Regions from separate parts of the Paenibacillus sp. FW507-14B1B genome, predicted to be linked through region 2. Evidence: riboswitches for the same ligand, from Rfam matches in the RefSeq annotation. Region 2 holds a riboswitch; each other region holds the start of a gene.
What was found. A riboswitch is a leader RNA that binds a small molecule or an ion and turns the genes downstream of it on or off. The one in region 2 is predicted to bind cyclic di-AMP.
Positions count from the first base shown of each region.

Region 1: another riboswitch for cyclic di-AMP. It lies ahead of AC3WJJ_RS08715 (C40 family peptidase); the one in region 2 lies ahead of AC3WJJ_RS25210 (C40 family peptidase).
Region 3: another riboswitch for cyclic di-AMP. It lies ahead of AC3WJJ_RS15375 (TrkH family potassium uptake protein); the one in region 2 lies ahead of AC3WJJ_RS25210 (C40 family peptidase).

Region 1 is NZ_JBYSWS010000002.1:135,372-138,651, forward strand. Features, by position in the region: gene AC3WJJ_RS08700 (VOC family protein) at 1-6, opposite strand, end outside; gene AC3WJJ_RS08705 (2Fe-2S iron-sulfur cluster-binding protein) at 102-491, opposite strand; gene AC3WJJ_RS08710 (phosphotransferase family protein) at 526-1,473, opposite strand; gene AC3WJJ_RS08715 (C40 family peptidase) at 1,561-2,034, opposite strand; cyclic di-AMP (ydaO/yuaA leader) riboswitch at 2,038-2,170, opposite strand; partial or broken gene AC3WJJ_RS08720 (transposase) at 2,854-3,216, shown strand.
Region 2 is NZ_JBYSWS010000010.1:35,050-38,329, forward strand. Features, by position in the region: gene AC3WJJ_RS25200 (M1 family metallopeptidase) at 1-424, shown strand, start outside; gene AC3WJJ_RS25205 (hypothetical protein) at 436-1,260, shown strand; cyclic di-AMP (ydaO/yuaA leader) riboswitch at 1,457-1,593, shown strand; gene AC3WJJ_RS25210 (C40 family peptidase) at 1,596-2,069, shown strand; gene AC3WJJ_RS25215 (C40 family peptidase) at 2,485-2,952, shown strand; gene AC3WJJ_RS25220 (GNAT family N-acetyltransferase) at 3,052-3,280, shown strand, end outside.
Region 3 is NZ_JBYSWS010000002.1:1,451,199-1,454,478, reverse strand. Features, by position in the region: gene AC3WJJ_RS15380 (CPBP family intramembrane glutamic endopeptidase) at 1-915, opposite strand, end outside; cyclic di-AMP (ydaO/yuaA leader) riboswitch at 1,236-1,378, shown strand; gene AC3WJJ_RS15375 (TrkH family potassium uptake protein) at 1,441-2,784, shown strand; gene AC3WJJ_RS15370 (potassium channel family protein) at 2,801-3,280, shown strand, end outside.

The sequences.
Region 1 (3,280 bases), on a different contig from region 2:
CTTCATCATATTCCCTCCAAATTGAACTGTTATTGTATTTAAGATAAAAAAACCGGATAACCTGATTACAGGCCTCCGGGTACGATCATGATGAAATATGATTAGAAGTATGGTGCGTGCTTAATAGAAACAACGCCTATTCTCTCGAATTTCGTCTGGCATCCTAAACGATAACCATCATCGATCTCTTCAGGATCCAGTCTATTCTCTTCGGCTTCATTCGCAGCGGACATATACTCCATTCCTTCACTTATATGACAACGACAGCGAGCACAAGTCCCTCTTTTACAAAAAGAGTTCCAATCAACTTCATTCCGTTCTGCAAGTTCGAGAATCGTCATACCGACAACCGGAACAACATCCTGCTCGGTGTTCCTTCCTCGTAACAGGACAAGCTTCTCTTCTGTACTTGCTTGTCTAGTAGGAGTGGATGCCTCGGAAGTTTCAAGAACAGATTCTTTCTTCTCCCGACCTTTCCAAAATTTAAACACGCTGTACTTCCCTCCTCAATCAGATAGACTAAACTTATGTAATTAGGGAATTCGGCAGAAGATGCTTATGGAGCAATCTCTTGATTTCAAAAATATCATTCAGTTCTGTAATTTCTCTGCCTGTATATTTCTCATAAATTGCTTTTACAAAATTCGCACCAAAATCATGCATCAGCGTTCCTGCAAATAATCGATCAATAAACTCATTATACTTCATCCCCAGCCCCTTAATAAACTCAAAAATACCTTCGATATCACTTTGCAATAATTCAAATATAATCGGAGGAAACTCATATTCAACCGGTGCAATTGTACTATCAGCGAAATCAATAATATAGAGCTGTCCAATCGTGTTGATCAGTACATTGTCACCTGTTAGATCACCATGCACATGAACATAAGTTTGAATCTTATACTCTCTTAGGTAATCTTTAATTTGCTTGCTTACTTCGGGTGCTGCAATATGCCATCTCTCGTTATGTACTGCTCTATCTATAAGGAATTCACGACTAAACTCTTCATCAGGACGAATATTTAACTTCGATAAATTATGCTGCAGCTCTTTGATGAACTGTTTCTTTTTTTCGAGAGTTAATTGAGTGAAGACATCGCCAGCACTTTCCCCTTCAATATAATCCATAATGAGGTATTTGAATGCATACTTATCTTTTAACGTGCCCGCAGCAACAATGGATGGCGTATGAATCCCTTGCTGGATGGCTCTTTGCATTGCTGTTTGTTCAGCTCTGTAATCTGAGTCTGTATCTAAACCCGATTCTGATGGCGCAAAAATCTTAATGACATATTCCCCTGTTTTGAACACCGCATTAGTTCCTGGCTTCAAATGAGAGATATGCTCTGCTCCAGTCAGTTGTTCTCTTGCAAATATTTCTTCTATTAATAGCCTGAAATCTTCTATGGACTGATAAACAGCTCCCCAGGAATGCCAGTTGTTAATTTCTCTTCGAAATAAGTAAGACATAACGATTAATCCTCCATGTTCATCACTTTGAAATACGATCATATATTTAAAAAGCCCGCGATATTAATCGCGGGCTTTGATTCATTATTAATTAATAGTTCCTACCATCTGCACATAATTCTCTTGACTGATCACTCGACGTGCAGTTACATAACGAGTCTTATAATAAGATTCAGACAATTTACTGATTCTTACACCCTTACTTGTTGATGCATGAGCAAATTGATCATTTCCGACATAAATTCCTGCGTGAGAAACTCCACGACCACTTGTATTAAAGAATACCAAATCTCCCATTCGAAGGTCTTCTTGATCTACATGAGTCCCCGCTTTGGCTTGTGCAGCGGATGTACGAGGCAAATCTAGATCATATTGATTCATTATGTACAGAATAAATCCTGAGCAGTCAAATCCACTTTCCGTTGTTCCACCCCATTTATACGGAGTTCCAACCAACTGTGTTACTTGACTTTGAAGCTTTGGCATATCAGCGTATGCTGTGAAGGCGCCAGAAGAAAAAATAAGTGCAGACCCTAGTAATGATATAATGACTTTCTTCAAAACACTTTCTCCCTTCGGTGCCTACGGAGTTAGCTAAGGGTTCGGCTGAAGGTCTCCTATATTCCCTCTATTGCAAGAATAATTCACCCGGATCGGTTCCCCCGTTTTCAAAAACGAAATTCGGCAAAATTCATTAATATTTTGTAACCCTATCATACTGTAATATATTTTGGCTAGATATGTCAATGATATGAGTGACAAAAATGTAATTTCTTCCTCTACTTATTCCTTCTCTCACTATCATTCCCCTATTTTTTACCTATCCGTAAACGGTTGGACTATACCAGATGTTATTTCAAATTAAGACATCAAAAAGGGGCTGTCCCAAAAGATCTAGGATCTTGCGTGATGGCCTCGTTTGTTGTTGTGAGATGCTCCGCGTACGAAACGTTCCTCCCCTCGCTGTTGCCCCCAAATTTCCGGGAATTATTCTAGCAAGGAAGAAATTCGGGGGCAAAGGCGACCGCTACCGCTGGTCCGGAATCGTTTCGTTCTCTCCGCTGCTTCGTGCATACCATTCAAAGACAGATAACAGAAGGAAACCGCCCTCTAGTAGAATGGAAGTACGACCAACCATGTAAGAAGGATTTGTACATTCAATATACCATTGATCAATTTTATCTGCCAATGGATTTAGAGGACGACATTCCGTCCAATCACCTTGTTCGTGTAGTCAATGAAGCGGTCAATCGCTTAGATGACCGAATCTTCCAGGATGCCTATCAGGTGGAGGACGAAATAGCTAACTCACCAAGATCCTCATTTACGCCTACACCCAGCGACTGTATTCCTCTCGTCAAATCGCCAAGGTACTCGACAGAGAGCGGATATGAGATTCGAAAGCGACACTACCGGGGAGAAAGCTGTGAAGGTTGTCCACTCAAAGAAGCTTGCACCAAAGCTAAAGGGAATCGTGAAATCACGGTAAGCATGGAATACCTTCGGTACAAACAACAAGCTCGTGAGAAACTTAGAAGTGAGAAAGGGTACGCACTGTCGGTTTGAAGGATGATGGAACCGGAAAGTGTATTTGGGCAAATCAAGAACAACCGAGGGTTTAGACGATTTCTGCTTCGAGGCCTGTCGAAAGTCAGCCTTGAGGTCGGATGGCTTTCACTCGCCCATAAACTGTTGAAGAAGGCGGCAATAGACCAAAATAAAGACATGGCGGTGCTGGGATAACCTCCCTGACTCCACCATGTCTTTATTTTTTGCTCCATATTTCACTCATGTGAGCTGCTTCTTT
Region 2 (3,280 bases):
GCTCACAAAACAACCGTGGCAGTCCTATTTTGACCAATACGTATACGGGAACAAGATGGCCGATGTCGCGATTGAACAAATTGAGACCAAAAATACCGGTTCACGCGAGGAGCCTGCATATGAATCTATTGTCACCGTCGTAAATAAGGGTGGTACGGTTACGAACATCCCGATTACATTCGCCTTCGAAGATGGAAGGACTGTAGAAAAAACATGGGATGGAAAGAACGGAACAACGCAGTACAAAATTGAGCATCGCTCTCCATTACTGTGGGCCATGGTTGATCCTAAATTTACAATCGTGCTTGAGAACAAACATATTAATAACTATATGAAGGCGGGAATGGATCCGAAAGTGCTCACGCGCTGGAACCTAAGCATTAATAAGCTGGTAGAGGCACTGTTCGGCAGCCTGTCATGGTAAGGGGGGAGAACATGAAAAGCTATACAGGCAAAGGCTGGACCAGTGTAAAAGATCAGTTCTATGTTATTATTCTGTTGTTTTTATACAAGCTTTTGTGGGGATATTTTCTTTACCGGATCGTAAAATCAGCCGTTGTTCCACTTCTGATGCGATTTCCTGATCCCGCTCCAAGTGAGCTTAGTAAGCTGCTGTATTTCTATGAGGGAGAAATGGCCTTATTACAGAGTAATGACGTTCACACCTATGCCTGGATACTTATATTTATGCTAATGATTCGGATGGTGCTAACTCCACTCATTCAAGCAGGTATACTCTACAATCTTCATCAGGAGGCAAAGGGAGAGCGAGGATTGTTCCTCTTTAAAGGAATGAGACAATTATGGAAACCAGTAACCCTGTTTTACATAGTCGAGACCCTATTGACCTTTATGCCTGCTTATTGGCTGGTACCCAAAATGCTTCCTTCTCTATTCGCGGCTATTCGAGAGCCTTCTGCCTTGCTCCATCTAGCCCCTTACATCCTTGGTTGGTTAATTTACGCGTATCTGCTTCGGATGTGCCTGCTTTACATGCAGTTCGGAAAAACAGGTGGGACCAGCATGATATCAGCTTTATGGATCTGCTTGCGCCATATCGGAAAGGTTACTCTGATCTCAGTAATAATTGGTGGAACGGCAATGGTCCTGCTTCTATTACTCAGTGGATTATCATTCCTATGGGCTGGACTAATGGGGCTGATCATTCACCAAGCTAGCTATTTTATAAGTAGTCTATTCCAGCTCTGGGGTATCACAACACAGTACCAGCTATGGCTTACACATGAACAGCAACGTTAAAAAATACTTTCGTTCCAAAAAAAAATCCCAATCCTTCTCAAAGGATTGGGATTTTTCGTATAAAAATATAATTTCCTCGTTTGCCAAATTGTTAATACTCTGCTAAAATAACGAATGTGATAGTAACAACTTTGTCATCTTTATTGTAACTTTTTCATATGGATAAACAGTCGAATATTCGAACTAGATTTTTTATACCATTAAGAAGCCGAATTCCCTTACATGGGAAGCGGGGGATCCGTCTTGGGTGCATTGATCTCGCAACAGAGTGATCATAGGCTAACCTTCAGCCGAACCCTTAAGCTAACCTCGCAGGCATTGGAAGGAGCTTTCTCTTGAAAAAAAAGTTAACAGCCATATCGATCGGACTTACACTCGCTCTTACATTAAGTGCCGGAAGCGCTTTCGCTGATTCCAAGCTTAATAACGCAATCAAACCAGTCATTGGTGTCTCTTATAAAATGGGTGGAACAACGACTAAAGGATTCGATTGCTCTGGATTTACAAGTTATGTATTCAAGAAAATCGGACTTACATTGCCTCGTGCATCCACATCCCAGTATAAAGTAGGGACTGCCGTAGCAAAGAGCAATCTAAAAGCTGGTGATCTTGTATTCTTTAATACCTCCGGCAGAGGCGTATCCCATGTAGGGATTTATGTAGGCGGTGGTAAATTTGCACATTCCTCAACTTCCAAAGGTGTTACCATTACTGCACTCAATTCCAGTTACTTCGGAAAACGTTACATAGGTGCTAAACGTGTCATGAGCTCGAGTAAGTACAAAGCCGTCGCTGTCAATTATAATTAATTATCATATAAGCCGTTACCTAAGCCCGGATGAGATTTTTAAAATCTCCTTCGTGGCTTTTTCTTTATACTTATATAACGTATGGACCTTGCAAAAAGTTCACCTTTTTATAAAATAATTTTTAATTATTTTCCTAGGTATCCTGTCTTACTTGTGATTTACCCTTATTGCAGATGATTAAACATGTTTCAGGTAAATTTGAATCTTTATTTGTCTTTTTTCTTCGACACATATAACCATTTAAACTACTCGAAAAGACAGCAAGAAACAATTGCCAACAGGACAAGCCCTCTGATAGAATATCAGTGTAATAACTCCGTCATTATTGTAAGGGCTTTTATACATAGAACATTGTTCCGAATAGCCTTCAACCGAACCCTTAAGCTAACCTCGCAGGCATGGAAGGAGTCTTTATATGCTAAAGAAATTAGGCGTATCCGTTATCGGCTTCACTCTCCTACTTACTTCTGGGATCAACAGTGCTTTTGCAGACAGCAAGCTAGATCAAGAAATTGACCAGGTTCTTGGAACAAAATATAGTTATGGCGGAACAACAACAAGCGGATTCGATTGTTCTGGGTTCACAATGTACATATTCTCTACTATTGGATTAAAGCTCCCGCATCAATCGAGCTCCCAATTCGAGATGGGTACAACGATAACCCGCCAAGATTTGCGCCCTGGCGATCTCGTATTTTTCAATACGACTGGCCGCGGGGTATCCCATGTAGGTATCTACATCGGGGATGGGAAGTTTGCTCATGCCTCTACTTCCAGAGGTGTTGTTACCAATCGTTTGAGTGATAGCTACTACGCAGAACGATATATTGGCGCCAAACGGATTCTGGATGACATCTTTTTCGAAACTCTTGCAGCAGAATAACTCGATTTTTTTATAACATACTAAATCATATCCGCGAAGAGAAGCTTCCTTTCTTTTGGCGGTTTTTTCTTCCTTACTCAATTAAAAAGGAGACAACTTATGAATCACCAGACAGAACAGCTATATGCCATTCCAATGACGATCGACCAAGCAGCTGAAGTTTGTGAATGGACGTATCCAACTCCGTATAATATATATGGCTGGCTACCTTTTGAACAAATGCAGGGTCTTGGTATTGAATTTGGTGATCCGGATATCCGTCGTCAGCAATATATATCTATTATGGATGAACAGGATCGAATGTGGGGCTTCGCTCAGTTGTTCCCGA
Region 3 (3,280 bases), on a different contig from region 2:
GTTGTAGGTATTCAGCATCTGAATAACAAACAGTAACACGGCAAGAAAGATACCACGTTTAAATGATGTGTGAGCTTTCGTTTTTACACTGTATACAATGGCTAAGATCCCCAAGATTAGCGTGAATAAACCATATCCCAGCAGAGTGAGCAGCGTTGCGTTTAGTGTCTGTTTCTCTACATAGGCTGTGTGGTCCTTCGGAACCGAAAATACAGGTTCATAGGAACGAAGTTGATTATCCTCGAAGGAGAATTTCAGCTGAAGCTGTGAACTCCCAATCTTAGCTTCGGGGTCTTGATATATCAGTCCAGGATCGCCTTCTTTGGTGATCTGTTTCAGGTTGGATACACTATATCCCTCTCTCTCTAGCCAAGGCTCGGCTAGTGACATCTTTTCAGCCAGTGACATCTCTCCTTCGATTAAACGAAGCATCTGATTGCGGACGTCACCTTTTTGTAGGAGGGCACCTTCATAACTAGAGTCAGGCAGATCATAAGAAAACCCTGCTACACTAGCATTCTGCATATGGACGTCTACGTTTAGGGCTGCTCCATCAGCTTGCACTAACCGAACTCGATAGACATCATAGGGGTATTTGCTCTCAAACTTTTTATTGTACTCGCGGAGCAAATTCTCTTTAGATAGATATCCATAAACATCAGATCTGGATTGATATGTAACGAGAGGTTTCTCAGTGGAAGTCCTACTATACTGCAGATGTTCTTGTGCGAATCGTTCAGCAGCACTGATGGCTGCTTCCTTGGTGATCATTTCGGGTGTTTTGACCTCGGATGTAATAGAGGCTGTGGATGGAAAGACCTGAAAGATGAGAAATAGAATGAGACCGATAATTCCAAGTAGTACCAATGGTTGTTTGTCAGATTTAAGATGAAGAGGGTGTCCTGCTTTATTCATGTCATTCCTCCTTTTGGCATTAGCGAGTTATCAATTAGATTAAGCTAGCTGTTCTCATGAAGACATAAAGTCAATATAACATAGATATGAAAGACACAAACGGCTTATCCCATTCAAATTTATGAAAAATTCGATGAAAATGAAGGAAAGATTTCGAAAAGCGTAGATAACCATGTGCTACTACTCTAGAATATGCCCAATTCGGTTCATTTTTAAGTTAATTTAAGTCTAAAACGGCTTTGGTATCCTTAAAGGATTGCGTTATAATCACTACATGCTATTGAACATGTTCATGAATCATAATATTGGATAACGTTAATTGAATAGATCAGCCGAATTTCGTAATGAAAATGGGGGAACCATTTAAGTGGGGTGAATTTCGCTTCCGAAAGGTAGTGAATAGGGCGACCTGTGTTATGCCCGAATCCGTCAGCTAACCTCGTAGGCTGTAGCACAGGAACCCAAACGCGTAAGGCATTGGATTTCCAGTGTCTTTTTTTCTTTGATTTTTTTAAAGAGGTGAACATGTTGACTTCCAAAATTAAATGGCTTCGCTTGTCGCCGCCGCAAATTCTCGTCATGGGATTTGGGGCCATTATCCTGATTGGGACGATGCTTCTCATGCTCCCGATTTCCAATACGACAGGGGAACCGCTGAACTTTATGGATGCTTTGTTCACGGCGACATCTGCTACCTGTGTAACAGGTCTTGTCGTGGTGGATACAGGGACATTCTTCAGTTCCTTCGGACAGGTTGTCATCATGATAATGATACAGATCGGTGGTCTGGGTTTCATGACCATGGCCACACTGTTCGCGCTTGTATTGAAGCGACGCATTTCCTTGAAAGACCGTCTAGTTCTTCAGGAAGCGATGAATCAATCTTCAATGGAAGGAATCGTGCGTTTGATCCGCAGGGTTCTACTGTACTCCTTAGTGATTGAAGCGTGCGGAGCGATACTGCTAACCATCCGCTGGGCTTTTGATATGCCGTTTGGTAAGGCGCTTTACTTCGGCGTTTTCCATGCGGTAACCATGTTTAATAATGCGGGGTTTGATCTGTTTGGCGACTTTAAGAGCTTGACTGGATTTGTATATGATCCGCTTGTTAACTTTGTGGTGATGTTCCTGATTGTATCCGGAGGGATTGGATTCATCGTCATGGCTGATCTGGTTGATTATAGGAAGAGTCGGAGGCTTTCACTGCATTCTAAAGTGGTGTTGTCCATGACAGGGGCGCTGATTCTCATAGGTGCTGTGGTTATTTTTATCTTTGAATTTACAAATCCAGAGACACTGGGCTCGCTGAATTGGGGCGGGAAAATTCTAGGCTCCTTCTTCCAGTCAGTTACGCCGAGAACAGCGGGAGCCAATACACTAGATATAACTGAGCTACGTCAGGCTACTCAATTTTTCATGGTTATACTGATGTTTATCGGAGCTTCTCCAGGCTCTACGGGTGGTGGTATCAAAACGACAACATTCACAATGATGATTGCCGCTGTTATTGCCATGATGCGAGGCCGAGACGATATTGTGTTGTTCAGATACCGTTTGGTTCAGGAGCGAATTCTTAAAGCGTTAACGATTACGCTGCTTGCACTGCTGCTGGTTATTACAGTGTCGATGATTCTATCAACGACAGAGGATAGCAGCTTCCTCACTATACTCTTTGAAGCTACGTCAGCATTTGGTACGGTAGGGCTGTCCATGGGATTAACTCCTGAGTTGTCGCTCTTCGGTAAGTTACTTATCTGTGTAACGATGTTTGCTGGTCGTCTCGGTCCATTAACACTTGCTTATGCATTAGGACCCAAGAAAGGTAAAGAGTTGTATCGTCATCCCGAAGGTAAAATGATTATTGGATAAGGAGATTGGCTAAGAAATGAAACCAAAGCAGTTTGCAGTGATAGGGCTGGGGAGATTCGGTTCAAGCCTTGCGCTTGAATTGATGGAATTAGGATATGAGGTTCTCGGGATCGACCAAGATGAAGAAGTGGTCGAAGATATGAGTGAGCTCCTCACCCATACTGTGGTCGCTGATGCGACAGACGAAGAAGTACTTAAATCGCTTGGTATTCGTAATTTTGACTGTGGCATCGTGGCTATAGGAGATGAAATTCAAACGAGTATTCTTGCAGCAATTCTTCTCAAGGAATTAGGTGTTAATACGGTTGTAGCCAAGGCGATCTCTGTGCTACACGGACGGGCGCTACAAAAGCTGGGTGTAGACAGGGTTATTTTCCCGGAAAGAGATATGGGGATTCGTGTCGCTCATCAACTTGTTACACCGAATCTTCTCGATTATATAGAGCTTTCTAAAGAATATCGAATTGTAGAGATGACGGTAACGGAATGTATGGAC